3 regions of the Pantoea sp. SO10 genome follow, and region 3 is predicted to be linked to each of the others. Evidence: predicted binding sites of a transcription regulator. Region 3 holds the regulator's gene; each other region holds the start of a gene.
What was found. The regulator LexA, encoded in region 3, represses DNA repair genes until DNA is damaged. The targets are predictions, from matches to a motif close to TNCTGTATGTACATACAGNA.
Positions count from the first base shown of each region.

Region 1: FCN45_RS08515 (metal-dependent hydrolase) is a predicted target of LexA. The motif match lies at 2,549-2,568, and genes of this name have one in related genera.
Region 2: sulA (SOS-induced cell division inhibitor SulA) is a predicted target of LexA. The motif match lies at 5,587-5,606, and genes of this name have one in related genera.

Region 1 covers NZ_CP040095.1:1,823,782-1,833,786, reverse strand. Annotated here, with positions in the region: gene hxpB (hexitol phosphatase HxpB) at 11-679, shown strand; gene kduI (5-dehydro-4-deoxy-D-glucuronate isomerase) at 837-1,673, shown strand; gene kduD (2-dehydro-3-deoxy-D-gluconate 5-dehydrogenase KduD) at 1,687-2,448, shown strand; gene FCN45_RS08515 (metal-dependent hydrolase) at 2,589-3,179, shown strand; gene FCN45_RS08510 (L-cystine transporter) at 3,330-4,721, shown strand; gene FCN45_RS08505 (DUF6515 family protein) at 5,093-5,476, shown strand; gene osmE (osmotically-inducible lipoprotein OsmE) at 5,532-5,867, opposite strand; gene FCN45_RS08495 (multidrug effflux MFS transporter) at 6,060-7,250, shown strand; gene nadE (ammonia-dependent NAD(+) synthetase) at 7,368-8,195, shown strand; gene cho (excinuclease Cho) at 8,306-9,166, shown strand; gene spy (ATP-independent periplasmic protein-refolding chaperone Spy) at 9,246-9,743, opposite strand.
Region 2 covers NZ_CP040095.1:1,534,195-1,544,199, forward strand. Annotated here, with positions in the region: gene pqiC (membrane integrity-associated transporter subunit PqiC) at 1-108, shown strand, start outside; gene rmf (ribosome modulation factor) at 378-545, shown strand; gene fabA (bifunctional 3-hydroxydecanoyl-ACP dehydratase/trans-2-decenoyl-ACP isomerase) at 612-1,130, opposite strand; gene FCN45_RS07045 (Lon protease family protein) at 1,198-3,060, opposite strand; gene matP (macrodomain Ter protein MatP) at 3,114-3,581, shown strand; gene ompA (porin OmpA) at 3,655-4,725, opposite strand; gene sulA (SOS-induced cell division inhibitor SulA) at 5,075-5,566, opposite strand; gene FCN45_RS07065 (TfoX/Sxy family DNA transformation protein) at 5,789-6,418, shown strand; gene yccS (YccS family putative transporter) at 6,415-8,553, opposite strand; gene FCN45_RS07075 (YccF domain-containing protein) at 8,563-9,006, opposite strand; gene helD (DNA helicase IV) at 9,130-10,005, shown strand, end outside.
Region 3 covers NZ_CP040095.1:341,875-351,879, reverse strand. Annotated here, with positions in the region: gene traF (conjugal transfer protein TraF) at 1-59, opposite strand, end outside; gene zur (zinc uptake transcriptional repressor Zur) at 511-1,029, shown strand; gene FCN45_RS01565 (CsbD family protein) at 1,105-1,317, opposite strand; gene dinF (MATE family efflux transporter DinF) at 1,482-2,804, opposite strand; gene lexA (transcriptional repressor LexA) at 2,941-3,555, opposite strand; gene FCN45_RS01550 (diacylglycerol kinase) at 3,661-4,029, opposite strand; gene plsB (glycerol-3-phosphate 1-O-acyltransferase PlsB) at 4,157-6,580, shown strand; gene ubiA (4-hydroxybenzoate octaprenyltransferase) at 6,629-7,513, opposite strand; gene ubiC (chorismate lyase) at 7,521-8,039, opposite strand; gene psiE (phosphate-starvation-inducible protein PsiE) at 8,122-8,532, opposite strand; gene FCN45_RS01525 (UTRA domain-containing protein) at 8,601-9,299, opposite strand; gene FCN45_RS01520 (ABC transporter substrate-binding protein) at 9,524-10,005, shown strand, end outside.

The sequences.
Region 1 (10,005 bases), 1.5 Mb from region 3:
GAGCAGTTATATGTCATATCGTCGTCCTGTATTGGCCGCCATCTTTGATATGGATGGATTATTGATCGACTCAGAACCGCTGTGGGATCGCGCGGAACTGGATATTTTCGCCAGCCTTGGCGTGGATATCACCCGCCGCCACGAGTTGCCCGATACGCTGGGTCTGCGCATCGATCAAACCGTGCGCATGTGGTTTGAAGCGCTGCCATGGAGCGGCCCGGATCAACAGGAAGTGACGCAACGCATCATCGCCCGCGCGCTGGCGCTGGTGGAAGAGACGCGTCCGCTGCTGCCTGGCGTGGAGCAGGCGCTGCAACTGTGCCAGCAGCAAGGTTTGAAAATCGGCCTCGCCTCCGCCTCGCCGCTGCACATGCTGGAGCGCGTGCTGGAGATGTTTGACCTACGCAAATACTTTGATGTGCTGGCGTCCGCGGAAGCGCTGCCGTACAGCAAGCCGCATCCGCAGGTCTATCTCGACGCCGCAGCCAAACTGGGTATCGATCCGCTTAACTGCGTCACGCTGGAAGATTCTTTCAACGGCATGATCGCCACCAAAGCCGCACGCATGCGTTCAATTGTGGTGCCAGCGGCCGAGCATCGTGAAGATGCGCGTTGGGCGCTGGCCAATGTGATTCTTGATGATTTAACCCAGCTCAAACCCGAACATCTGCACGGTTAATCGCAGCCCGCTTAACGCGGGCTTTTTTATGCAACTTGATCGCGCACGCAAATAAATAAAACATCGTTTCATTTTTATTGAATTCACATCTCATCCTGCCTAAGATGCCCAAAGACCCGCATCGGGACCACTTCCTTTGACTCTTGAGAGGCCTGAGATGGACATTCGTCAAAGCATTCATAGCGAGCATGCCAAAACCCTGGACACGGACGGCTTACGCCGTGAGTTTCTGATCGACAAGATTTTCGACGCCGACAATTACACCCTCACTTACAGCCATATCGATCGCATCATTATCGGCGGCGTGATGCCGGTGCAGAAACCGGTGACTATCGGCCATGAAGTGGGTAAGCAGCTGGGCGTCAGTTACTTCCTCGAACGCCGCGAACTCGGCGTAATCAACGTCGGTGGACCCGGGCTGATTGAAGTGGATGGCAAAACCTGGGAGATTGATCAGCAGGAAGCGTTGTATGTCGGACAAGGCGCGCAGAGCGTGATTTTCCGCAGCAGCGATGCCAGCCGCCCGGCGAAGTTTTACTACAACAGCGCGCCGGCACACACCCATTATCCAGACAAAAAAATCACCCTCGACGAAGCAGTGAAAGCCACGCTCGGCGATGCGGCCACCTCGAACCGCCGCACCATTAACAAATTCATCGTGCCCGACGTGTTGCCAACCTGCCAGTTAACCATGGGATTAACCCGCCTTGATGACGGCAACTTGTGGAACACCATGCCGTGTCACACCCACGAACGTCGCATGGAAGTCTATTTCTATTTCGATATGGCCGACGACAGCGCCGTGTTCCACATGATGGGCCAGCCGCAGGAGACGCGTCATCTATTGGTCCATAACGAGCAAGCGGTGATTTCACCGAGCTGGTCGATTCACGCGGGCGTGGGAACGCAGCGCTATACCTTTATCTGGGGCATGGTGGGCGAAAACCAGGTATTTGATGACATGGACCACGTCAACATCAGCGCACTGCGCTAACAAGGAGCGAATCATGATACTCAACGCATTTAATCTTGCAGGCAAAATCGCGCTGGTCACCGGCTGCAATACCGGTTTAGGACAAGGTATGGCGCTGGGTCTGGCGCAGGCGGGATGTGACATTATTGGCGTTAACCGCGCCGGACCGGATGATACGCAGGCCAAAGTTGAGGCGTTAGGCCGCCGTTTTTGGTCAATTCAGGCCGATCTGACCAAGCCATCCATCGTGCCGCAAATTGTTGAACAGGCGGTGGCGCTTGCCGGTCGCATTGATATCCTGGTGAATAACGCCGGCATCATTCGCCGCGAAGATGCGCTCAACTTCAGCGAGCAGGATTGGGATGATGTGATGAACATCAACAGCAAAAGCCTGTTCTTCCTGTCACAGCAGGTCGCCCGGCAGTTTATCGCGCAAGGCAATGGCGGCAAGATCATCAATATCGCCTCGATGCTGTCGTTCCAGGGCGGCATTCGCGTGCCTTCTTATACCGCATCAAAAAGCGCAGTGATGGGGTTAACCCGTTTGATGGCCAACGAATGGGCGAAGCACGGCATCAACGTTAACGCCATTGCACCGGGCTACATGGCCACCAATAACACGGAACAGCTGCGCAGCGATGAGTCACGCAACGAGGAGATTTTAGGACGCATTCCATCAGGTCGCTGGGGTATCCCGGACGACATGATGGGCCCGATTGTGTTCCTCGCCTCCAGCGCCTCCGACTATGTGCAAGGTTATACGTTGGCCGTCGACGGCGGATGGTTAGCGCGCTAGGCTAACCTGTTCTTTTCCCGCGTCATTGTGACGCGGGAAAGTGAAAAATATTAACGCTTCGTTACAGCGTCACCATTCTCATTCACTGGATAAATCCCTATACTGGATGCATCGACAGTTTTATGCAGCCAGGTTTCATCATGACGGCCGAAGGCCATATCATTTTTGCCATTGCCAGCGCCATTTTTGCCAAGCGCGCGGAGCTGACGCCAGTATTGGCCAGCGCCGACTGGTGGCATTTAGTGCCTGCTGCGCTGTTAACCTGCCTGCTGCCCGATATCGATCACCCTAAATCCGTGCTTGGCCAGCGCTTAAGGTGGCTATCGCATCCCATCGCCCGCATCTTTGGTCATCGCGGTTTTACCCACAGTTTGCTGGCGGTGGCGGTGAGTTTGTGGCTATTCCAGATCAATGTGCCCGCCGACTGGTTTCTTCCCGCCGACGTGCTGCAAGGCATGACGCTCGGCTATCTCAGCCATATTGTCGCCGATATGCTCACGCCCGCCGGCGTGCCGCTGCTGTGGCCCTGCCGCTGGCGCTTCCGTTTGCCCATCCTGAATAGTCAAAAAGGTAACCAGCTGGAGCGCGCACTTTGTCTGGCGCTGGTCGGTTATGCGTTGTGGTTCCCGCCCGGCATGCCCTCTTTTGGTGCCAACGGCTGGCCGGAGCAACTGTTCAATACGCTACAAAATGGCGTCGGTCGGTTGGTTAATGGTCAAAACGGTCAATAAGCAGTCGAATCAAGCGTTAAAGTTATAAAGCATTCTTTTTGGGTATAAGCCCGCCCCACGCTGAACTGATAACATTCCAAATATTCCCTAACCGGGACTTACTGTTTTTCGTGCCATCCCAGGATGGCGCGTCACACTCTGGAGTTGAGCATGGATTTTCCCCTCATTATTAATATCGTGGCGTTTATCGCACTACTGATTCTGCTGAATCGGATTGGCAACCAAAGCTGGAGCCTGTCCAAACGCGTGCTGACCGGTTTGGTTTTCGGTGTGGCCTTTGGTCTGGCGCTGCAAACCATCTATGGCGAAAACAGCCCAACCGTGAAAGCGTCAATTGGCTGGTTCAATATCGTCGGTAACGGCTACGTGCAATTGTTGCAGATGATCGTGATGCCGCTGGTGTTCGCCTCGATCCTGAGCGCGGTCGCACGTCTGCACAATGCCTCATCGTTGGGTAAAATTAGCGTGCTGACCATTGGCGTGCTGCTGTTTACCACCGCAATCTCCGCGCTGGTCGGCGTGCTGGTGACCGGCCTGTTTGGCCTTAGCGCTGAAGGTCTGGTGCAAGGTGCGCAGGAAACCGCGCGTCTGAGCGCGATTCAGAGCAACTACGTGGGCAAAGTGGCTGATCTCAGCACGCCACAGCTGCTGCTCTCCTTCATTCCGAAAAACCCGTTTGCCGATCTGGCGGGCGCCAACCCCACCTCGATCATCAGCGTAGTGATTTTCGCCGCCTTCCTTGGTGTGGCGGCGCTGCAACTGCTGAAAGATGACAAGGTAAAAGGCGAGCGCGTGCTGGTAGCGATCGATACCCTGCAATCCTGGGTCATGAAGCTGGTGCGTTTGATCATGAAGCTGACGCCGTACGGTGTGCTGGCGCTGATGACCAAAGTAGTAGCCGGTTCCAACCTGCAGGACATCATTAAGCTGGGTGGCTTTGTGGTGGCCTCTTATCTCGGTCTGGCGATCATGTTTGCCGTACACGCGCTGCTGCTGTCGGTTAACGGCATCAATCCAATGCGCTTCTTCCGTAAAGTATGGCCGGTGATCACCTTCGCCTTCACCAGCCGCTCCAGCGCCGCCAGTATTCCACTGAACGTGGAGACTCAAACGCGTCGCCTGGGCGTGCCAGAATCGATCGCCAGCTTCTCGGCGTCATTCGGTGCCACCATCGGTCAGAACGGCTGTGCCGGTCTCTATCCCACCATGCTGGCGGTGATGGTTGCGCCAACCGTGGGCATCAACCCGTTTGATCCAATGTGGATTGCAACGCTGGTAGGTATCGTGACGCTGAGTTCTGCCGGTGTGGCCGGCGTCGGCGGCGGCGCCACCTTCGCCGCGCTGATCGTGCTGCCAGCGATGGGCCTGCCGGTCACGCTGGTCGCGCTGCTGATTTCCATCGAACCGCTGATCGATATGGGGCGTACCGCGCTCAACGTTAATGGTTCAATGACCGCCGGTTCACTCACCAGCCGCTGGCTCGGATTGACCGACAAGAAAGTGCTGGAGAGCGACGAGCACGCCGAACTGGCACACCGCTAAATTGATGAGTTGCAACAACGGCAGATCGCAAGGTCTGCCGTTTTTTTATGCCTGCGCGATATGCCCCGTAAGGTCGCCGTTTATGACATGAAACCACTCATTACCGAGAGCACACATTGTAGCGGCGCAATTCATTGCGCGATAAATCGCGCCGCTACGGAAGGTGCGGTGATTTGATACGGCGCTTAACTGATCGGCATCACGCCGTTTATGACGACCTTACCCGCTTTCCTCCCCAATTCAACCCAATCATGGCGCTAGCGTCAGGAAAGCGTTAAGCATGGTAAACAGAGGAAAAATCAGCCGCTTTTCGCTTGAGTTTTCGCTCAGTAAAGCCAATTCTGCAGTTAATCACAGCAGGAGAATCACCGATGAAAACAGTTATCGCCTCGGTGCTGGCGTTAACCTTATTAACACCAGCCATCAGTTTTGCCCATCCCGGCGGTTGGGGCCCCGGCCCAGGCCCGCATTGGGGTGGAGGTCCACGTTGGGGCGGTCCCGGCCCGCTGCGTTTCCTACCCGAAGCAGCAACCGCCGTTTTGCTGGGCGGTCTGACCTATTACATGCTGAACGGTAACTACTATCAGCGTCAGGGCGACACCTATGTAGTGGTGCAGCCGCCTGAAGCCCCGCCGGGCGGCGGTATGCGCGTGCTGGATTTCAACGGCAAGCGTTATTACGTGCAGGAAGGCCATTACTACCAGCGCGAGATCGGCGGCGAGTATATCGAAGTGCCGCGTCCTTACGGTTTATAAGCGCCACAACGAAAAACGGCCCGTCAATGACGGGCCGTTTCTTATTCTGCTGCGATTACTGAGCCGCTTGCGGATCGGTATCGTAGTCTTTACAGCTCTGGAAACCGTAGTTCATGACGCGACCGGTATCGTTATAGCTCACGAAGTAGGTCTGCGGTTTGCCGTCGCGCTCGCCAATCACGTAAGTCTGGCAAGTGCCGCGAGCGTGAACCATGGTGATTTCAGTAGACGCTGGGCCGGCAATCTGGCGAACCTGATCGCGCGTCATGCCTTTCTTAACATCCTTCACTACCGGCTTGGTTACGTAGCTTTCGGCTTTGTCATAAGTCGTACAACCAGACAGGGCTGCCAGCGTCATAGCTGCAGCGATACATCCCATCACTTTATTCATGTTGTTGTTCCTCGTTTTTTTGTCCGTGTGAAATTAGCCTGGAACATAAATCCAGATTTATCAACTTTATGGGATAAATTTAGCTAAATTCCGAAGCGTTAGGATTTGGTAAAAATGCTGTGTTGATGCGCTACGGTTCGTATAATCACCCGCGAAAAAATACCTATAGCAATGAATAAAGACAGAGGATTAATGACACCTGCACCTTCTCATCGGCTGGTTTATGCCATCACGCTGGGCCTGCTCGCTGCGCTCGGGCCACTTTGTATCGACCTTTACCTGCCGGCGCTGCCGGAGCTGGCGCGCGATCTGCACACCGAAACCGCCACAGCGCAGCTGAGCCTCACCGCTGGCTTGCTGGGTTTGGGTGCGGGTCAATTGCTGTTTGGGCCAATGAGCGACAAGTTTGGTCGCCTCCGTCCGCTGCTGTTATCGCTGGTGCTGCTGTTTATTGCCTCGATTGGCTGTGCGCTGGCAAAAGACATCCACTCGCTGCTGGTGGCGCGTCTGTTTGAAGGTTTGGCAGGCGCCGGCGGCGCGGTGCTGTCGCGTGCCATTGCCCGAGATATGTATAGCGGCCATGAGCTGACGCGTTTCTTTGCACTGCTGATGCTGGTCAACGGTTTAGCGCCGATTGGTGCGCCGGTGCTGGGCGGCGCCTTGATGACGGTGCTTAACTGGCGCGGCATTTTCGTGGTGCTCGGCTGCATCGCCGTCGTGCTGATCTTCCTTGCCCGCTGGAAATTGCACGAAACTTTACCGCCAGCGCGCCGCAGTCAGGGCTCGATCTTTTCCGCCTGGGCGGCGCTCGGCCAGGTCGTCACGCATCGGCAGTTTATGGGCTTCTGCCTGACGCAAGGTTTTATGATGTCCGGCATGTTTGCCTATATCGGCGCCTCGCCGTTTGTACTGCAACAGCTGTATGGCCTGACGCCGCAAGCCTTTAGCTTCTGCTTCGCTGCCAACGGCTTCGGCCTGATTATTGCATCACAAACCAGTGCGCGCCTCTGTCCACTATGGGGTGAATATCGCGTACTGAAAGGCGGCCTGACGCTGGCGTTTGTTGCGTCGAGCTGCTTGCTGCTGGCGGGACTTACCGGCGCAGCGCTGCCAGTTCTGCTGGTCGCGCTGTTCTTCACCATCGCCAGTAATGGCGTGATCGCCACCACCGCTTCTTCGCTGGCGATGCAGAGCCAGGGCCAGCGCGCGGGCAGCGCCTCGGCAGTGATTGGCGTCGGCATGTTCACCTTTGGTGCCATCAGCGTACCCATTACCGGGCTGGGCGGCACCTCGGTCGCGAGCATGACCGGCACCATCTTTGGCTGCTTTATGCTGGCGATTGTGTCGTTCAATCTGCTGGTGCAGAAGGCAAAAAACGTCTGATTTGCCAGCAAATAACCTGAACAACCAGCCGTGCGGCTTGTTGTTTGTGGGGAGAGGCGTTAGCTTTAGCAGATGATTCGCATTGTGCCGTCAGGCTACTGACTTGAGGAGAGGTTCATGTCACTGCAACAGGAAATCATTGAAGCCCTTGGTGTAAAACCGGTTATCGACCCGCAGCAGGAGATCCGCGTCAGCGTTGATTTTCTGAAGTCTTACTTGAAAGCCCATCCCTTTTTGAAAACGCTGGTACTCGGCATCAGCGGCGGCCAGGATTCGACACTGACCGGCATTTTGTCGCAAACCGCGATTCGCGAACTGCGTGAAGAGAGGGGCGATAACGATTACACCTTTATTGCCGTGCGTTTGCCGTATGGCGTGCAGGCCGATGAGCAGGATTGTCAGGATGCGCTGGCATTTATCCAACCCGATCGCACGCTGGTGGTAAACATCAAAGAAGCGATCCTGGCCAGCGAACGTGCCTTGAAAGATGCGGGTATTACGGTGTCGGATTTCGTGCGCGGCAATGAAAAAGCGCGTGAGCGCATGAAAGCGCAGTACAGCATCGCCGGCATGACCAAAGGCGTGGTGGTCGGTACTGACCATGCGGCAGAGGCAATCACTGGTTTCTTCACCAAGTACGGTGACGGCGGCAGCGACATCAACCCGATCTTCCGCCTGCATAAAGGCCAGGGCAAACAGCTGCTGAAAACGCTGGGCTGCCCGGAACACCTCTATCTCAAGCATCCTACTGCCGATTTGGAAGATGATCGTCCTGGCTTGCAGGATGAAGTGGCACTCGGCGTGACTTATCAGCAAATCGATGCCTATCTGGAAGGCAAGACCATCGATGCCGCCGCAGCAAAAACCATCGAAGGCTGGTATCTGAAAACTGAGCACAAACGTCGTCCGCCGATCACCGTGTTCGACGACTTCTGGAAGAAGTAAGTGCATGGCGTTTCCCGCCGTCCGGGCGGGAAACTTTCTCATCGCCGCTGACTGGCGAGAAAAAGCACAGTTTGATACACTGGATGAACAACCAGTAATTGGAGTGTGCTTTGGTCAGACGTGCAGCCAGCCACCGCCTCGATTTCGATGCGGCAGCCATCTATCAATATCCCGAACATCTACGTCAGTGGCTGGAAGGTTTACCCAACCAGCCGGGCGTCTATACCTTTCACGGTGAAAGCGAAAATCTGCCGCTGTATATCGGCAAAAGCGTCAACCTGCGCAGTCGGGTGATGGCGCATTTCCGGGCGCCGGATGAAGCCAAAATGCTGCGTCAGGCGCGGCGCGTCACCTGGATCCCCACCGCTGGCGATGTCGGCGCTCAGCTGCTGGAAGCGCAGATGATCAAAACGCAACAGCCGCTGTTTAATAAGCGCCTGCGTAAGAACCGCCAGCTCTGTTCGCTGCAGCTGGGCGACGGTGCGCCGCAGGTGGTGTATGCAAAGGATCTCGACTTCTCCCGCTCGCCCAATCTTTATGGCCTGTTTCGCAGTCGCTTTGCCGCGCTGGAGAAGCTAAAAGCCATCGCCGATGAGCAGCGCTTGTGCCACGGCTTGCTTGGGCTGGAGTCGTTGCGTCCGGGACGCGGCTGTTTTCGCGCTGCACTAAAACGCTGCGCCGGTGCCTGCTGTGGTAACGAGTCGGTTGCTGAGCATCAGCAGCGCCTGCATGCGGCATTAGAGCAGATGCGCATTCAATGCTGGCCGTGGCAAGGCCCGGTTGGCATGGTGGAAACGGGGACAAACATTACGCAAATCCATGTGATCGATCACTGGTTCTGGCTGGGATCGGTCAGCAGCGAGGCCGAAGCGCGCCAGCTGCAGCGCGCCTCGCACGGCTTCGATCATGACGGCTATAAAATTCTCTGCCGTCCGCTGCTTTCTGGCGTGTTCCCGCTGATCGAGCTGTAAAAACAAAACCGCCGAGGTTGCCCAAAGCATCAGATGCGATGGACAACCCCGGCGGTCTCTATTCCGTTAGCGAAAGAACTTATTCAGCATCAGCCGGCGGTGGTGGCGTTTTGCCATCGTGCGGGCCTTTCTCGGTTAAGCGCTTCTCAAAGTTCGCGTTGTACTGTTTCTTCTGCTCTGGTGTCAGCACGTTGTAGATCTTGTTCTGGGTTTCCATCATCTGCAGCGCACGATCTTTGGCATTCGCCGTCATCTTCTCAGCCTGCGCTTCGGCTTTCGCACGGTCAAAGGTATCGGAAGCGATGATGGCATGGTCAGCACGACGCTCTTCCAGCGACGGGCGTTTCATCTCTTTGTGGCCATCACGAAGAATCGTTTTGATCTGCGCTTTCTGCGCATCGGTCAGGTTCAGACCTTTAAACATCATCTCCATACCGTGATGACGCATCGGCGGCTTGTGCATCGGTTTTTCGCTGCCTGCTGGCGGCGGAGTCAGGTTGTCTGCCGCTGCATGGACGATATTTGCAGCACCAAAAGCCATTGCGGTAGCCAGGAACACAGAAGTTAATTTACGCATAATATTGTCCTTACTTATCAGTTTAATGACGACAGCCTGTGTCGCGTCTTCGGAAACAAGCATACGACGCTGAACGTCAACTACTCAGAGGCTGAGTAAAGCCCTGAAAGCATAAAAGACAGAGATCAGGCAATCATGGAGAGAAAGAGAAGAAATGCGTGAGGAATTGAAAAATTTTATGACAATCAAGGGAAAAACGCAGGAATTAAGGAGGAGTGTAACGGTATTGTCGGTTTTCAGGAAGGGAAATGTCGGCGCGTTG
Region 2 (10,005 bases), 1.2 Mb from region 3:
ACGCTGCCGCAAACCGAAGATGGCTATGATGCGCTGGTACGTACTCTGGCTCTCGGCTGGCAGCAAACCGCACAACAAATCGCAAATAGTGTGGTTTCGCTAAATTAAGATTTGTTCGATGCTTATGCTAAGTCCTTGATTTACTGTAGTGTGATCGCAGTCAAATCAGGGGCTTTTTTTATTGCCTAATCAGCCAGATAGACAATCAACTGACAATTCTACATGGCACTTTAACGTCAAAAACATGACATTGGCGTGAATTTTGCGCATTGACCTTTCTTCGGCATCGGGTTAGAACATTACTGTGGTTGAACATTATATCGCCACTCTTTCTTTCCACCCAGATTCCACCAGACCTGAAATGAGGGAAACGAGGCATGAAGAGACAGAAGAGAGACCGCCTGGAACGAGCACATTCACGAGGCTACCAAGCCGGTATTACGGGCCGCTCGAAAGAGATATGCCCTTATCAATTGATCGATGCACGGTCTCACTGGTTGGGAGGTTGGCGTCAAGCCATGGAGGACAGGTCAGCGGTGGCCTAGCACTGCTGGATGTCTAACATTATGGAAGAAACCTCCGCTGCGTGCGGAGGTTTTCATTTGGAAGGATTAGAAAGCTGAGGTGTCTTTGAACAGACCCACTTTCAAATCGGTCGCAGAGTAAATCAGGTTCCCGTCAACGAAGACTTCGCCATCTGCCACGCCCATCACCAGTTTACGGTTAATCACACGTTTGAAGTGAATTTTATAGGTCACTTTTTTGGCGGTAGGCAGGACTTGTCCAGTGAACTTCACTTCACCCACGCCCAACGCGCGGCCTTTACCTTCTGCGCCCAGCCAGCCGAGGTAGAAACCTACCAGCTGCCACATCGCATCGAGGCCGAGGCAACCCGGCATTACCGGATCGCCAATGAAGTGGCAGTCAAAGAACCACAGGTCAGGGCGGATATCCAGTTCGGCTTCGACGAAACCTTTATCGAATTTACCGCCGTCTTCGGTCATTTTGACCACGCGGTCCATCATCAACATGTTGTTGGATGGAAGCGGCGGTCCATTTTCGCCAAACAGTTCGCCGCGACCCGAGGCAATCAGGTCTTCTTTACTATAGGATTCGCGTTTATCTACCATGTTCTCAATATGCCTTCTTTTAGTGAAGCCCGAATATTAGCGAACAGTTGTACGCTGAGCAATGTTATCAGCTGTGGTTGAACCAGTTGAGCCAACGTAGTGGCCACGGACGCAGGCGAGCTTCCTGCTGGTTCAGCTGGGTAATACGTTCCTGAATGGTGCTAAGCAGAGATTCGCCGCTTTCACTCTGCCAGGCAATGCCGGTCAGCAGCGGCAACGCTTCATCTACGCTCTCAATGGCCCAAAGATGGAATTGTCCGGCCTTAACCGCTTCCACAACATCCTGATTCAGACTAAGATGGCGCGCGTTACTGGCAGGGAAAATGACACCTTGCTTGCCGGTCAGTTCACGTGAATGACAGATTTGGAAGAAGCCTTCAATTTTTTCGTTCAGGCCGCCGACGGGCTGCACGTTACCAAACTGATCAACTGAGCCGGTCACCGCAATCTGCTGGTTAACCGGCTGATTAGCCAGCGCACTGATTAACGCACAGAGTTCGGCCAGCGAGGCGCTGTCGCCATCCACTTCGGAATAGGATTGTTCAAACACCAGTGAAGCGGAGAAGGGCAGCTGTTGCTCCAGCTCCAGCTCGGCAATCAGGTAGGCTTGCATAATCATCATGCCTTTCGCATGGATGTTGCCACCTAATTCGGCTTTGCGCTCCACATCGGTGAACTCGCCATCGCCCGGGTGTACCACACAGGTAATGCGCGAAGGTTCTCCCCATGGACGCGGATGGCCTGGGAACTCAACCACCGAAAGGCCGTTGATTTGCCCAACCACTTCGCCTTCGGTTTCAATCATGATCTGATTAAGCAGGATTTCATCACGCATGCGATCGGCGAGGAAGCCTTCACGCCATTGGCGCGCTTCCAGCGCTTCTTTCAATGCTTCGCCATTGATGCTGTCGCCATGCAGCGCCGCTTCTTGCAGCTGGCGGCGAAGCCAGCGCGGGCAAAGCGGCAACGTGTCTTGATCACCGGTCATGCGTGCTGCTTCGGTGATTAACAATGGCCAGAAATCGGCTTCAGGCTGCGCTAATCCGGCTTGTTCGGCTTGCGTTAGCGTCCACTGGCACCATGACGTCATGTCATCTTCGTCGAGAATTTGTAAGCTCTCTTCGAATTCGCTATACAGCGCCATCTCATGAACTTCGACGTCCATTTCCTGGAAGGCGGCCAGTGCATCACGGTCGCCACACAGTACCAGACGCAGTTGCAACGGTAGCGGGGGAATGGCGACGGGCAATGGTTGACGCTCATCCTGTGAGTACCAATCGAAGCGACCTTGCTCAATACACTTACGCAAACGCAGCCACAGCAGCGGCTGTGCCAGTAAAGTGTTGACCGCAAGAATCAACGTACCGCCATTGGCGCGATGCAGTAAGCCCGGTTCAGGCTGCACACGGTCTTTATATTGACGTACGCAACCGAACAACTGTTCAGCTTCAATCCAGTCGGCGAAATGCACGCCGCCCTGGCTGGTGAAGGGGCGATTGATATCGGTTGGCGGTAGAAGACTGACGGTATCGCCCATCACATGATAGTCGCCACCGTAAAGAGAAATCTCATCCGGCTGGAAACGTTGCGCCGCATCGGCGATGCAGGCCAGGTAATCGCTGTTTTCCTGACTGCGTAACAGCAGCAGCGGAAAACCCAGGGTTTGATGATGCAAATGCGCCAGCGCATTCAGCAGACGCGGCTGAACCGCGGCAAGACTATCGCAATCTTCCAGTGAGACGTTCGAGAAAATGGATTGGTAGCGGTCGCTATCCGGCTGCAGGGCTTGCCACGTAATTTGAGTGCTGGTCAAAATATTCGCATTAGTCTGATTTAGGAAAAGCGCGATTATACAGGAATCAACCTGGTTAATCACGGCGGAGTTCCGGCCCGGATTGTGACGGCTGCAACATGTTTTTCCTTGCTGCATCCAGGAAAAAAGCTGTTATTCTTAGTTTGTTACGTGATCACGATGAGATTCCGATGAAATACCAGCAACTCGAAAATCTTGAAAGTGGATGGAAGTGGAAATACCTGGTGAAAAAGCATCGGGAGGGTGAACTGATCACCCGTCATCTTGAGCTTAGTGCGGCGCAAGCTGCGGTCGATACGTTGTTGTCGATGGAAAACAGCCCGGTTGAGGTTAACGAGTGGATCGCCCAGCACATTCATCCAGATTTGGAGAATCGTCTCAAGCAGACGATACGTGCACGTCGTAAACGTCACTTTAATGCTGAGCATCAGCACACGCGTAAGAAATCGATCGATCTGGAATATCTGGTGTGGCAGCGTCTGGCAGGATTGGCGCAGCGTCGCAGTAATACGCTGTCAGAAACCATAGTTCAGTTAATTGAAGATGCTGAACGCAAAGAGAAGTACGCCAGCCAGATGTCTACGCTGAAGCAAGATCTGCAGGCGATCCTCGGAAATGGTGGCTCGGAAAAAGAGTAGAATCCTTTTCGTTCTCATTACATTCAGCCATAAAAAAACCCCGCCTTAGCGGGGTTTTTTACTGCGTGATAACTTAAGCCTGTGGCTGAGTTACAACGTCTTTGATACCTTTCACGTCGATTTCAACGCGACGGTCTGGCGCCAGGCAGTCGATCAGGGCATTGCGGCCTTTCACGCTGTCACAGGTGTTGCCAGTAACTGGGTTGGATTCGCCCATACCGCGTGCAGAGATCTTGTTAGAAGGGATACCTTTAGATACCAGGTAATCAACTACAGATTGCGCGCGCTTCTCAGACAGTTTCTGGTTGTACTGCTCTGAACCGATGCGATCGGTGAAGCCCAGTACTACAACAGAGCCGTCTTTCGGATCCATTGAGCTCAGCTGGCTGTACAGCTGATCAAGAGCCTGCTGACCTTCTGGCTTCAAAGTAGATTTGTTGAAGGTGAACAGAACGTCAGACTTCAGGGTGAAACGCTTGGTTTCAACAACTGGCGCTGGAGCTGGAGCCGGAGCTACAACTGGCGCTGCATCTTCATCCTGACCGAAACGGTAAGAAACGCCCACGCTCAGCATGCTGTTGTCTGGACGTGCACCAACGGTACCTGCGTCACCGATGTTGTTAACCCACTGGTAGTCCAGGCGAGTTGCCCAGTTTTTGGTCAGTGCATATTCAACACCAACAGCAGCCAGCGGAGAAACGCCGGTGTCGTGGTCGCTGATGCGGCCAGTAGTTGGGTTGGTCTGAGTAGAGTCAGCACGCCATACCATACCACCCAGACGGGTGTAGACATCGAAGTCTTCGGTGATTGGGTAGCTCAGTTTAGCAGCCAGCTGAACGCCTTGTGCTTTGAATGCGCCATTGGTCACGGTGCCTTTGTTAGGCATACGGCCCAACCAGTCGTAGCCCAGCTCGAAGCCCAGGTACGGGTTCGCCTGATAACCCAAGAATGCACCAGCACCCAGCTGAGATTCATGAGTTGGACCGTTGTTGTTCTCATAACCGTTACCGTAGTAACCAGTATCGTGATACTGAGACCAGCCCAGTTTAGCACCGGTGTACCAGGTGTTATCTTTAGGTGCGGCCTGCGCTACGGTAGCGAAGCCAGCCAGTGCCACTGCAATTGCGATAGCTGTCTTTTTCATTTTTGCGCCTCGTTATCATCCAAATAGGCAATGAGCAAAAAGGTTGCTCTTTGTGTTAATCCTTCGCCGGGTCTAAACGCTCGCTTTTGACTCTACCGAAAAAACGGAGGTTATTGAGCACCCTGGCGAGCTAAAGTCTACAACGAGATTGGAAACTTACAAGTATGATGTGACGCCGGGCAGCAAAAAAACAGCGATTTATACACACATTTTAACAAATCATATGGCTAAATCTTCGGTATTAGAAAACAAAAAAGCGTCTAAGCCATTGTCATAGCTGGCGGGAAAAGAATCAGTAGCTTAGATGCAACTTTTGCAAAAAAAATGCTGAGAAAATTCCTGGATTTACTTAATGAAACAAATCTGAGGGAATTTTTGACGCATTAGGTTGTCTGGAATGAGCATATTGACGTCCCTGTGGACGCAAAATCAGACCGAGTGCTTCACCTTCCGCCGCTGCTTGTTCCAATTCTAAACGCTCTTCATCACTCAATTCGTACGGAATCCAGGCAAGCACGACGCTGTAGTTACCTGTACGTAATGCCTTCACCATACTTTCAACGGTGTTAAAACGCTCAGATTCGGTGATATGCATACTCTTTTCTAACGGCAATCCCGACTGCTGCATCCAGCTACGATTTAGCTTATGAGCCGGAGTGAGCCACAGCTGCCAGCGCGATTGCTCGCTCAACTGTTTTAGTACCGGAAGCAGCATAAGTTGCATCATTTCAGGTTGTTCGCTGGAGCGCAGTTCAGTGATTCCACCCAGCGAAGGTTGCGCTAAGCCAGGTGAAGCGAAACGATGTGAACGATCAGCAGGGCCAGAGAAATGAGTACGCATAATTTAATCACTCAGTAATGAACTGTATGGATGTACAGTAATGACTTCCTGGATAAAGATCAACCTCAATTTCTGAAAACGCCTCGCAATTTCTGCACAAGATCCCGCACTCCTGCTTTTATTCATTGAACAGCTAAATCGTTTTTTTTATCTTCTAACCAGATGAATCTGCGAGCTTTTATAGGAAATTTCCCGCGCATGGAATCCATTGAAGGGGGCGTTATGAAGAGATATAACCCGGTAGTTGAGCAATCGAAAGCGCAGTTGGCGGCATTAGGTAAAATTGAATCGCGTACGCAATTTGGGGGGTATGCGCTGACTATTGAGAAGGTGATTTTTGCTTATATTAATGAAGATGCGCTTTATCTCCGAGCCAGCGAGGCGCTTCACGTCTATAACGCACAGCGTTCACTCGAACCGCTGATTTACCGCAAGCGTGGCGTGCCGGTGACCTTAAGCTACTTCAAAGTAGATACACAGTTATGGCAAAACCCCGAACAATTATTGCAGTTATCGGCTAGCTCATTGCGCGCCGCACAGGAGGAAGCGGCTACCAGACTTGTCTCGCTGCGATTGAAAGATCTGCCGAATTTAAGCCTGCGACTGGAGCTGATGCTGCATAAGGTGGGGATCAGTTCGGTGCGGTTGCTGTGTGAAACAGGATCGCGACAAAGCTGGCTGAAACTACGCGCGGTGAATAAGCACATTGGGTTGAAAACGCTGCTGGCGCTGGAAGGTGCAATATCAGGACATCATGAGGCGGCGTTACCCAGCGCCATCCGGCAAGAGCTCTATGCCTGGTATTTAAAAATGCTCCGCCAGCATGCGGCGGCGGAGCATCAGCAGCCTTAATCGTTGACGAGGGTGCGGCGTAGACGGGCAATTTCGGGCAGCAGCGCGACCAACAATCCTAATTGCTGAATCACTAATGGTGCGCGTGTATCCGGGCTGTTTTTCATCTCGCTCATGCGCTGCATTAGCGCCTGCTGCATCTCTGTGGCTTGCGTATCCGTAACCTGATCGATCTGCAGCACATCTTCTATGAAGCAGACCGCGTCATCCAGTAAGGTCAGCAAGGTACTATCTGCCAGCTGTTCGCGATGCGCTCCCAGCGCCGAGATATAGCTGAGGAAGGAGTGGTTCAGACACAGCAGTCGAAACGCATTCTCACGTAGCGGTTGTTGTAGCTTAAGTTCACCACTGATGTTTGACACCACTGACGCTAGCTCAGCATCGGCGTTATGCGCATCGCGACGTGCCACGCGATAAGCCAGGCTATTGTCCTTGCCTTGATGGTATTGCTCCATAATCGCATCCAGATAGCGGCAGTTGGCATCCAACGTTCGATCGGCAACGGCGGTGATTTTGCGAAAACGCCAGTCGGGCCAGACAAATGCCACGGCTAGCCATGCCAGGCCACAGCCAAGCAAGGTATCCACCACGCGCGGTAGCGCCACTTCAAAGCCTTCGCCGAGCAAATTGAAGCACAGCAGAACCAGCAAGGTGATAAACAACGTGGCTTGCGCATATTGAATCTGGCGGAATGCGAAGAACAGCACGCCGCTCAGCACGATCAGCACCAGCTGACCTTCAATCGAGGGCACCAGCCACAAGACCGGCAGGCCGATGGCGATGCCGGCTAAGGTACCGCCAATACGCAAGGCGAGGCGTCGTCGGGTGGCGTTGTAATTGGGCTGGCAGACGAACAGGCTGGTCAGCAAGATCCAGTAACCGCGATCGACGCCGGTGATTTGAATAAAGGCGTAGCCAACACACAGCACTAGCGACATACGCACTGCATGGCGGAACAGGGCCGATTGTGGGCTGAGATGGCGACTCAGGCGTAAGCGGATATCCGCCCAGCCGCTGAGCCCTTCCCGTGACAGATGGTGATCGCTCTGCGGGGACGGTTCGGCCAGCATCTGCTCTGACTCAATCGATGCCAGTTGCGCATCAATGGCACGCAGATTACGCAGCAGCCAGAACAGTGCGTGAATGTGTGGATCCTGCGGCTCGTTCTGCTGAAGGCGTTGCAGCGCGGTTTCCAGCCGTTCAAAGGTGCGTTCAAAATGGCTGTCGTGATGCCACGGCTGACGCAGCAAAATGGTCTCCGCCAGTTGCCGACACGCGCGCGCTTGCATGTTCATCAGGCGCTGGAAACGGAACAGCACTTCGTTGTAACGCCAGTTATCACGCAGCAAATGATATTGCAGATGCGAGGAGCTGGCGCGTTCATGGATATCCTGCGCGACAAAATAGTAGTGCAGGCTGCGACGCGTGCTGCGTGAACCGCGGTCGCCACGCAAACGACTTTGAATAGTGCTTTTAGTGAGATTGAGCTGGGCCACCAACTGGCTGTTGACCATCGCCGTGGCAACCAGCGTAGCGTCATCCTGATCGCCGCCATCGGGATCAAACAGGTTTGCTTTGGCTTCAAGATAGCGCGCCAGCTGGGAAAAACTGCCTGCCAGCTGTTCCTGCACCGGGCGCACCGGAAACATCAAATGACCAACAAAGGTCAGCAAGTTGTACCAAAGGGCACCGATCAACAGCAGCGCTGGCTGCATCCACCACTGCGGGAACAAGCCGATGCCCAGCATGGTATAAACCGCAATCAGCAGCGCACCAAAGGCGATGGTGGCATAACGCTGTCCCAGCGCACCGAGCAAAATAAAGCCCCAGCTGGAAAGCGCCAGACCCAGAGCAAACGCCCACGGATGGGGGAACAGCAGTTCCACCGACACCGAAGCAATACAGAAACACACCAGGGTGATCAAAAGATTGCGTACACGCCCAATCCAGCGATCGTCGAGATCCGCCAGCGCCGCGGCGACCACGCCCAGCGTCAGCGGAATGGTCCACTCGATTTGGTGCAGCCACCACGGTACCGCCGCGCATCCGGTTAAGGCAAAGAAGATGCGCAGCAAATAGCGTAGGCTGCTGTTAAACAGATAACGTCGCCAGCCTGGAAAGGCGTCATGAATCATTGAACGGCCTCAGTAGCGGCGACGCGCATTGGCTTCACGCGCAGCCTGCGCTTCTTCAACGGAGACCACGCGACGGCCAACCGGCCACAGCGCAATCGCGGCAATTTTGAAGTTGGCGATGCCAACAGGAATGCCGATGATGGTCAGACACTGCACGATACCCGCCGAGATATGCGCCAGACATAGCCACCAGCCAAACAGTATCAGCCAGAAAATGTTAAGGAAGGTACCGCCGGTATTCATCACATGGCTTTTACTGTCGGGGCGCAGCACATCGACATGCACCGCTTCGTTGCCAAAGGGCAGCAGAGACAGTTTGGTGATTTCCCAGCAGGAGCGCGTCAACGGCAGCGTAAAAATCAGCACGATGCTCATCAGGGTGGCAAACAGCCAGCTGAGGGTGGTGAAAAAGCCGCCGAGAATGAAATTAAGAATATTAAGTACGGTACGCATAAACGTGTTTTTCCTTTTGTAATCCGCAATATGTGGCGCCAAGTTTAGCCTGTTTTAAGGCTGGAGCGCCAAGAGTCTGACAGGTAAACTGCGCGATATCGAATTCCACATGACGGTGCGGACATGGAACTGAAAGCAACATCAATGGGTAAACGTCTGGCACAGCATCCCTATAATCGGGTGCGCTTGCTGGCCGCCGGCGTGGAAGTCAGTGGCGATCGCCATGAATATCTGATCCCGTTTAACCAGTTGCTCAACATTGCCTGTAAACGCGGCATGGTATGGGGCGAACTGGAGTTTCTGCTGCCAGATGAGAAAGTGGTGCGCCTGCATGGTACCGAATGGCAGGAAACGCAGCGCTTTTTCCACTACTTGCAGCACGCCTGGCAGCAGTGGAGCCAGGAGATGAGCGAGGTGAGCGCGGAGGTGTTGGTCGCGCTGGAGCAGGAAATCCTCGCCTTCACCCAACAGGATCGCTGGTTGAAACGCAGTGAGCTGAGCGCGGTAAAAGAGAGCATTACACGCCAGTTTTCTGCCTTGCCGTTGCCTCTCGCGCGTATTGCCGAGTTTGATAACTGTCGTGAGCGCTGGGAATTCTGCCAGCAATGGCTGGAGCAGGGTGAAGCGGCGATCCGCCAACGCAATCGCCAATGGACCAGTAAGATCCTCAGCGACTATCACGAATTCTTTTCCACGGTTGAAACCACGCCGCTCAATCCATCGCAATGCGAAGCTGTAGTGAATGGCGAAGACGCGCTGCTGGTGCTGGCGGGGGCGGGCAGTGGCAAAACCTCGGTGCTGGTGGCGCGCGCCGGTTGGCTACTGAAACGCAAGCTGGCGCAAGCGGATCAAATTCTGTTGCTGGCGTTTGGTCGTCAGGCGGCAGAAGAGATGAATGACCGTATTCAAACGCGCCTTGGTGAAAGCGCGATTCAGGCGCGTACCTTCCATGCGTTGGCGCTGCATATCATCCGCGAAGGCAGTAACAAACAACCGGTG
Region 3 (10,005 bases):
ACTGCATTCAAACCAACAAGATAAGCTACTTTTTTGTGCCTGAATAATGTCTTCGCCATGAGCCTGCCATCACCTTTGAAATGTCGCTGAATCACTCACCGACTGAAAGTTTAGTTAGCCGCTATTCTGAACCCTGGCTAACGCTTCATTGCTGTGAATTAAAAAGAAATAGCACTGCTATTCGCAGAATTGGACGCTTCCACGCCATTCCGCTGTGTTTTTATGCAGAAAAATTAACAGTGAGTAAATTGAGACCAGAAATTACTTAAGACCTTTTGAACCATAGCCGCTAACCCGGTGAGTTGCAAAGCAAAATCCGTGCAGACGTTGCGCTGCCTGGCCGGACGCATTTTACAGACATAAGGGTTGCAGCAATATTGACGGAAAAATGGCGAAGGTAATCTATTGATTGGGGAGAATTTTCTTAGGGATTTTAAGGACAATAAGCAATCACAGCAGCGTAAAAATTTGTGTGATAAAATAACATCACCTGCAACCCGGAGAATGCTTATGTCAAACCTCACGCCAGAACAACTTCTTACCCAGGCTGAATCACTTTGCCTTGATCGCGGCGTGCGCCTGACCACTCAACGCGCCGAAGTGTTGCGCTTAATGGCAGAGCAGAACGGTTCGATAAGCGCTTACGATTTGCTGGATCAACTGCGTGTCAGTGAACCGCAAGCAAAACCGCCCACCATCTATCGCGCGCTGGATTTCCTGCTGGAACAGGGATTTATTCATCGCGTAGAGTCAAATAACAGTTACGTGGTTTGCCATCATTTTGATGAGCCAGCACATACTTCTGTGATGTTGGTGTGTGACGGTTGTGCGGCAGTTAGCGAAAAACATGCTCATGGCGTGGAAAAAACCATCGCTGCATTAGCGGATCAGGCGGGATTTTCTCTGCGACATACCGTGATTGAGGCACATGGCCTGTGTGAAAATTGCGCAGAAGTGGCGGCTTGTACGCACCATGAAAGCTGCGAGCATGACCATCAGGTCGAGGGTAAAAAGCGGGTAAGAAAATAGGGAGGCACATCCCTGTGCCGGGCCAATCACTACGCTAAATGATTGGCGGGTAGGAGCATCATCCGTGAAGTGAGATTACCAGCGGTAATCTTTGTTGGTTGTTTCCCAGTCTTTCACTTCTTTCTCGGCCTGGTCTTTACCATAACCGTAGCGTTCCTGGATTTTACCAACCAGCTGATCGCGTTTACCTTCGATCACAGTGAAGTCGTCATCGGTCAGCTTGCCCCACTTCTCTTTAAACTTGCCTTTGAACTGCTTCCAGTTTCCGCTCGCTTCGTCTTTGTTCATAATATTCCTCCACTACATCCTGAGTGAGATAGATATATTGCCTGCTTAGCTGGCGATATACCCAGACAACGCGCTACTCATATGCGCCGTATGAGGTAATTGTAGTAGCCGCTTCGCAGTTTGCAGGGAAATACAGATTAATCTGTAGGTTACGCTTCGCTTATTCAGGCGTTAAACCAGCTATCGCGCCGCCAGTGACCACGCCAAATGAGCCACAGCGTGAGTCCGCGTAACGCGAGGAATACCGTCACCGCCAGCCATAAACCGTGATTACCGAGCCACGGCAGCGTGAGCAGCGAGACACCGTAGCCGATCGCCGCCATCACCATGCTGTTGCGCATCTCACGCCCGCGCGTCGCGCCGATAAACATGCCGTCCAGCAGATAGCACCAGACGCCAACCAGCGGCAGAATCACTTGCCAAATCAGATAGCGGTCGGCCATCTCTCGTAGCGCTTCCAGTGACGTCAGCATCGCCACAATCTCCGGACCGGTGAATGCATAAATCAGCGCAAAGATCGCGGCGATGAAGCATGCCTGGCGACAAGCCGCATGCCAAATCAGCAATAGTCGGCTGCGATCTTTGGCCCCAACCGCTTCACCCGAACAGGCTTCAACCGCGTAGGCAAATCCATCAAGCGCGTATGCGGTGAAAGTGAGGAACATCAGAAGCACCGCATTGACTGCCACTACATCCGGCCCAATGCGTGCGCCAAGGATGGTGAGCGACGCGAAGCAGATTTGCAGCATCAAAGACCGCAGCATAATGTCGCGATTGAGGCGGAATAGCCGCGCCGCATCGCCGCGCCAGCTGCTTTTGAGTAAAGCAAAATGGATACCGCGCATCTTTAGCACCCGCGCCACCATCCACAAACCCACGCCCAGCGTGACATATTCTGCCAGCGCGGTAGCCGCCGCCGCTCCGGCGACACCCCAATGCAGTTTGAGCACGAACAGCAGATCCAGCAGGATATTCACCAGGTTGCCGATGATTAGCAGCACCATCGGTGCCCGCGCATACTGCACGCCCAGCAGCCAGCCAAGAATCACCAAATTGGCCAAGGTTGCGGGCGCACTTAGCCAGCGAATCTCAATAAATATTTTCGCCTGTTGCTGCACTTCCGGGCTGCCACCCATTAACGCTGCCGCCAGGCTGCTGACCGGCGTTCGCAGCACCATAAACAGCGCACCAAAAACCAGCGCAATCAGTAGCGGCTGTGTTAAGGCGCGCGCCAGCGCCGTTTTGTCATTGGCGCCAAATGCCTGAGCGGTGAGTCCGGTGGTGCTCATGCGCAGGAACAGCAGGAGCATAAAGATGAAGCTGGTGGCGGTTGTGCCCACGGCGACGCCACCGAGGTAGATCGGGCTATCGAGATGACCAATAACGGCGGTATCCACTACACCCAGTAATGGGACGGTGATATTTGACAGGATCATCGGCAGCGCTAGCCGCCAGAGCGTTTTATCTGAAGAGGAAAACAGCTGCATTAGCCCATTCCGTTGTGTGCGGTAATCAGCGTAATGGCGCCAGAATGAGCCGCAGAAAGAGTCACAGAGAAGTAAAACAGCAGACTGCGGTCAGCGCAAACACGCACCGCCGCAGTTAAAGTGGATCAGAAACTGATCAGAGCCACTCGCCGTTGCGCACAATCCCGACAGCTAAACCTTCAACGGTTAGCGACTGCTCACGGGTATCCACGACAATCGGCTGAAAATCGGTGTTTTCCGGCAGCAGATGGACAATCGCACCCTGCTTTTTCCAGCGTTTCACTGTGACTTCATCATCAATGCGCGCCACGACAACCTGGCCGTTACGCACTTCCTGCGTTTTGTGTACCGCTAACAGATCGCCATCCATAATGCCGATGTCTTTCATCGACATACCGCTCACGCGCAGCAGGAAATCGGCGCTCGGTTTAAAGAGGTTAGCATCCACCTGATAGTGGGCTTCGATGTGTTCTTGAGCCAGCAAAGGTTCACCGGCAGCGACGCGGCCAATCAGCGGCAGCCCTTCGCTTGGTTCTTCTTCCATCAGCAAACGAATCCCGCGCGATGCGCCGGAAACAATTTCAATTACGCCTTTACGCGCCAGCGCTTTCAGATGCTCTTCGGCAGCATTGGGCGAGCGGAAACCCAGTTGCGCAGCAATTTCCGCACGCGTTGGCGGCATGCCCGTCTGGTTAATATGGTCGCGAATCAGGTCATAGACCTGTTGCTGCCGTGCAGTTAACGCTTTCATCCCGCCCCCTGGTTGTTTATACAGTCGCTGTGAGTATATACAGGTATTCGCGAAATGAAAACCGTAACAGAGGGAAAAATCAGCGGTTTGATGAATCTGGAATCCCTATCTCAAATGCGTCCAGAGCAGCGCGATCCAGACGAACAGAGCCAGTAAGATAGTCAGCAATACGGCAGCCGATCCCATATCTTTAGCGCGGCCCGCGAGCGGATGTTGCTCCTGCCCGATGCGGTCGACCACCGCTTCGATAGCGCTATTAAGGATCTCAACGATGATAACCAGCACTACCGAGCCAATCATCAGGATGCGGGAAAGGGTATCTACATCCAGCCAGCAAGCCACGAGAATGGCCACCAGCGCGGCAATGGCTTCCTGCCGAAAAGCGGCTTCGTGCTGCCATGCGGCACGCAGGCCCTGCCAGGAATAACCGGCGGCTTTCACTATTCTTACTAAACCGGTGACGTTATTTGCCATGTCTATGGAACCCTTGAACTATTTTGACGTCAATGTGTGGGCAGTATGAGGCGGCAGAGCCACAGACCTTCGCTGCGCTTTCTGGTATGCTTGCCGCGCTTTGCTAACAAGAGGCTTAAAGTTGTCTATGTCAGGTTGGCGTAAACTCTATTACAAATTATTGAATTTACCACTCTCTATTTTGGTAAAAAGTAAGGTCATTCCGACCGATCCTATCTCTGAACATGGGATCGATCCGACACGTCCGGTGATGTATGTTTTGCCTTATGATTCAAAGGCTGACCTGCTCACACTGCGTGCTCAATGCCTGAAACATGATCTGCCCGATCCGCTGGCTCCGCTGGAGATCGATGGCACCCTGCTGCCGCGCCACGTGTTTATTCACGATGGCCCACGCGTAATTCCCTATTTCGTGGCCAATCCCGAATCGGTAAAGCTGTTCCACGATTATCTGGATTTGCATCGCAGCAACCCGCAACTCGATGTGCAAATGCTGCCGGTCGCGGTGATGTTTGGTCGTGCGCCGGGACGTGAAACCTCCGGTGAATCCACGCCGCATCTGCGCGTGCTCAATGGCGTGCAGAAGTTCTTCGCCATTTTGTGGCACGGCCGCGACAGCTTTGTTCGCTTCTCGCAAACCGTTTCGTTGCGCCAGATGGCGACCGAGCACGGCACCGATAAGTCGATTGCCCAAAAGCTGGCTCGCGTGGCGCGCATTCATTTTGCCCGCCAACGTCTGGCCGCGGTCGGCCCGCGTCTGCCTGCACGTCAGGATCTCTTCAACAAGCTGTTACAATCCAAAGCGATCGAAAAAGCAGTAGAAGATGAAGCGCGCAGCAAAAAGATTTCGCATGAGAAAGCCCAGCAGAACGCCATCGAAATGATGGAAGAAGTGGCGGCGGACTTCTCTTATGAAGCGATTAAAGTCACTGACCGCGTGATGGGCTGGCTGTGGAGCCGCCTGTATCAGGGCATCAACGTGCATGGCGGTGAGCGCGTGCGTCAGCTGGCGCAGGATGGTCATGAGATTGTGTATGTGCCCTGCCACCGCAGCCACATGGATTACCTGCTGCTCTCCTACGTGCTTTATCATCAAGGCCTGGTGCCGCCGCACATTGCTGCCGGTATTAACCTGAACTTCTGGCCAGCCGGCCCGATTTTCCGTCGTCTGGGCGCCTTCTTTATTCGTCGTACCTTTAAGGGCAACAAACTCTATTCCACCGTGTTCCGTGAATATCTTGGCGAGTTGTTTAGCCGGGGTTACTCCGTGGAATACTTTGTGGAAGGCGGACGTTCGCGTACCGGTCGTTTGCTGGATCCAAAAACCGGCACCCTATCAATGACGCTGCAGGCGATGCTGCGCGGCGGCAGTCGTCCAATCACCTTCGTGCCGATTTACATTGGCTACGAGCATGTGATGGAAGTGGGCACCTACGCCAAAGAGCTGCGGGGTGCGGCCAAAGAGAAAGAGAGTTTCCTGCAGATGGTGCGCGGTTTACGTAAGCTGCGCAATCTCGGCCAGGGCTACGTTAACTTCGGTGAACCCCTGCCGTTGATGAACTATCTGAACAAAAACGTGCCCGAATGGCGAGATGCGATTGATCCTATCGAACCGCAACGCCCTGCCTGGATGACGCCCGCCGTGAATGACATTGCGGCGAAGCTGATGGTGCGCATCAACGAAGCCGGTGCAGCTAATGCCATGAACCTGTGCGTCACCGCACTGCTGGCGTCACGTCAGCGTTCACTGACCCGCGAACAGCTGATTGAGCAGTTAGAGTGCTACACCCAGCTGCTGCGCAATGTGCCCTATTCGCCGGAAGCCACGGTGCCTGACATGAGCGCCGAAGCGCTGCTTGATCACGCCATGGGCATGAACAAGTTCGAGACCGAGCAAGACAGCATTGGCGACATCATCATCCTGCCGCGCGAGCAGGCGGTGCTGATGACCTACTATCGCAACAACATTCATCACATGTTGGTGATGCCATCGTTGATTGCCGCCATCGTGCAGCAACATCGTGAAATCAGCGAAGCAGAGCTGCTGCGTCAGGTTAGCCTGGTATATCCGATGCTAAAGAGCGAGTTGTTCTTGCGCTGGGACAAGGCGGAGTTGCCTGCACTACTTAACGCACTCTGTGCAGAGATGGCGCGTCAGGGCCTGATCACCTTGCAGGATGGTCAACTAAGAATGACGCCGGCACGTCACCGTTCGCTGCAACTGCTGGCGGCGGGTATTCGTGAGACGCTGCAGCGCTTCGCGATTACCTTCGCTATCCTCAGCGCGAAACCGGCCATCAACCGTGGCACGCTGGAGAAAGAGAGCCGCACGCTGGCTCAACGCCTGTCTGTGCTGCACGGTATCAACGCACCAGAGTTCTTTGATAAAGCAGTGTTTACTGCGCTGGTACTCACGCTGCGTGATGAAGGATATATCAGTGACAAAGGCGATGCCGATGCCGAACGCAGTCATATGATGTGGCAGATGCTGGCGGAACTGGTGACCAGCGACGTGCGTCTTACGATTGAAAGCGCGGTCACCCACGATTAACGCGGCGACAAGCTAATAAAAAGGCGCACTTCAGTGCGCCTTTTTTGTTTATAACAGATCCGCGAACGGCACGGTGCTGAGCAAAATGCCGAGAAACAGCACCATGCCCACATAGTTGTTATTCAGAAACGCCTGGAAGCAAGGATCGCGCTCGCGCTGGGCAATCAGCTTCTGCTGATGCACGAACAAGCCCGCAGCCAGCAGCAGCGACCAGTAAAACGCCCCATTCAGATGAAGCATCATACCCACCAGCGCCATCAAACCGAGCGTTGCCAGCTGCAGTAAACCAATAATCAGTTTGTCGTAACGACCAAACAGAATCGCCGTCGATTTTACGCCAATCTTCAAATCGTCATCGCGATCGACCATCGCGTACTGCGTGTCATACGCCACCGTCCAGCAGATATTCGCCAGGAAAACCAGCCAGCAGACCAAAGGTAAGGACTCACTAACTGCCGCCCATCCCATCGGAATCGCCCAACCAAACGCTGCGCCGAGCACCACCTGCGGCAGATGCGTGTAGCGCTTCATAAACGGATAAACCCACGCCAGCGCCAGGCCGCCAAACGACAGCAAAATGGTCATGGTGTTCATGGTCAACACCAGCATAAACGCCAGCAAACCGAGACCGGCAAACAGCAACTTCGCCTCTTTCCCGGACACCGCGCCGCTGGCCAGCGGACGTGACGCCGTGCGCTTGACGTGACCATCGATTTTGCGGTCAGCGTAATCATTGATGACGCAGCCAGCGGCGCGCATCACGATAACGCCGAGCACAAACACCAGCAGCACCGGCAGCGGTGGAATCGCCATGCCGGAGAGCCACAGTGCCCACAGAGTTGGCCACAGCAGTAACACAGTGCCGATGGGTTTATCGATACGCATCAGGCGGCAGTAAGCCTGCCATTTGGTCATGGGTAAGGTGTTTTGCACAGTAGTTTTATCCTTGATCCAGCGCGCGATAGAGCGGCGACGCCGGTAAAAATAGTTCAGTTAACAGCAGCGGCTTGCCCGACAAACGCAGGCGGGAACGGCGTCCCCATAAATCGCCAACCTGACCGGGATCGATAAAATCGCGACTCAGGGTAGATGAAGAGAATAGATAGCGGCCAAGCGGGCGCGTACCGAGCTGTTGCAGCATCTGCTCGGGGCCGTTCAGCGTGCTTTCTGGCACCACGGTGCGGCCAATCAGCCAGGGTTCGCCATCACCGCACAGCACAATTTCACGTAACCAGAAGCGCGGGTCGGCGGGCAAAAATTCCGCTTCCTCCGAGATCTCTTCAGCGCCAATAAACGCTTCGCGGATCAGTTTTACGGTCACTTGCTGGCAATGCTGCTCGAAGCGACGCGTCATGGAGTCTTCTTCCATTAACCAGTCAAGTAGCGGGGCAGAAAGCTGCGGTGAAGAGGCTGGCAGCCAGTGCAGTGCGCGTAACTGGCGCAGCGCGTCATGCGACATCAGGACATCTCCGGGAAAAAAGTTGCCCTAGTTTAGCGCAGAGGAGAATGCGTGGCACGGCTCGTTGTGCCACGCGATATTATTACTCGCGTTTCAGGCGGTTACTGTTCGCCAGCCACAGCGTCACCACCAGAATCAAAATCGCCGCCGAGTAGTAGAGCGTATCGAACGGATTTTTATGGTCGACGATGATCAGGCGGATAATTGCCGTGATGCCGATGTAGATGAAGTAGCGCAGCGGGAAGTGATAGCCAGACTGAAAGTACTTCACAATCAAGGCGATAAATTCGAAGTAGAGGAAATAGATAACGATGCCTTCAATCAGCAGATAGGAAGACGTCTGCTCGCCGGTGCTCAACAGCACGTTGGCCAGATGAATGGTTTCTTTACCGAGGAACACCACCAGAATAATGGCCAGAATGATCAGACCAATATTCAGCACCCACTGCAATGCTAACGAGATGTACTGCCCAACCCCTGTTTTTATTGTCATTTTTGCGCCTCACGCTCTCAATTACTCACTGGCGCTATCATGCTGTAGTGTGATCAAAATCACAATATTTATACTTCGACATCCACGCACAGCGCGTCATAGCGCCAGAACTCGCAGTCGCAATCAATCACGCGCTTGTGCTGATCGCGATTGATGCGGGTGATCAACAAGCCGGGCGTGCCGCTCGCCACGTTGAGCGCAGGCGCAGCGCGCACCGGCAGCGGTCCCGGCAAAATGGTAAAACGCGCGCCGCCGTAGCGAATGCCATAGCGCTGGTCATACAGATCGGTGAGTGAACGCGTCAGGTCTTCATCCAGCAATCCCGGAAAGAAGGCGGGATTGAGGTAATGCTCGACATACAACACGGCGCGGCCATCAATACGGCGCAAACGGCGAATGCGGTAAACCCGATCGCCCTCCAGCAGTTGCAGATGACGCGCGATGGCTAATTGCGCTGGCACTTCGCGCGCCTCCAGCACTTCAGTGCTGGCAATACGGCCTTGCTCAGCGGCCATGGCGTGAAAATGGCTGTGATGAGAGGGGTTGTAGACCAGCCGAGGCGGTGCGAGAAACCAGCCACGACGCAATTCACGATAGATGATGCCCTGCGCTTCCAGCAAACCCAGCGCCTCACGCAGCGTAATGCGCGTGGTGGAATAGTGTTCGCTTAAGCTACGTTCGGCGGGCAAACGACCACCGGCAAATTCACCGCTTTCAATGCGTTCCCGCAGCCCTGCTGCAATCACATCCGCCGTTTTCGACATCATTTTTCAGCCTCATTTTGGGGCAAATCTGCACTATGACAGTTCGATGACTACAATGTGACAGAGAACAACCCACGCTTTAGCGCGCTGTAACCGCATGTGGATCGTCGCGCCACACCCCGTTTCACCACCATGGTCATAAAACCTTCATCTATTCGGGCTACATTGGCTCGGTTCTTGCTGGACTAGACCAAGAAGTCCCACAACATATACCGGGAGCAATCGAGATGAAAGCGTTTATCGCCTCTGTAGTAGCCAGTGCCGTACTGCTTGCGCTGCCCGCCGCGCAAGCCGCAGATAATGACCTCGCCGCGTTAGAAAAAGCGGCGCGCGCCGAAGGTCAGGTCAACAGCGTCGGCATGCCAGATAGCTGGGCCAACTGGAAAGAAACCTGGAGTGACCTCAACAGCAAATATGGCCTGAAGCACAGCGACACCGACATGTCCTCGGCGCAGGAACTGGCAAAATTTGCTGCAGAGAAAGAGAACGCCAGCGCCGATATCGGTGATGTGGGCGCTGCTTTCGGTCCGATTGCCGTCGCTAAAGGCGTGGCGCAACCGTATAAGCCAACGCATTGGGAGCAAATCCCGAGCTGGGCGAAAGATCAGGATGGCAACTGGATGCTGGCGTATACCGGCACCATCGCGTTCCTGGTGGATAAGCAGCAGGTCAAAGATGTGCCGCACAGCTGGGCCGATCTGAAGAAAGG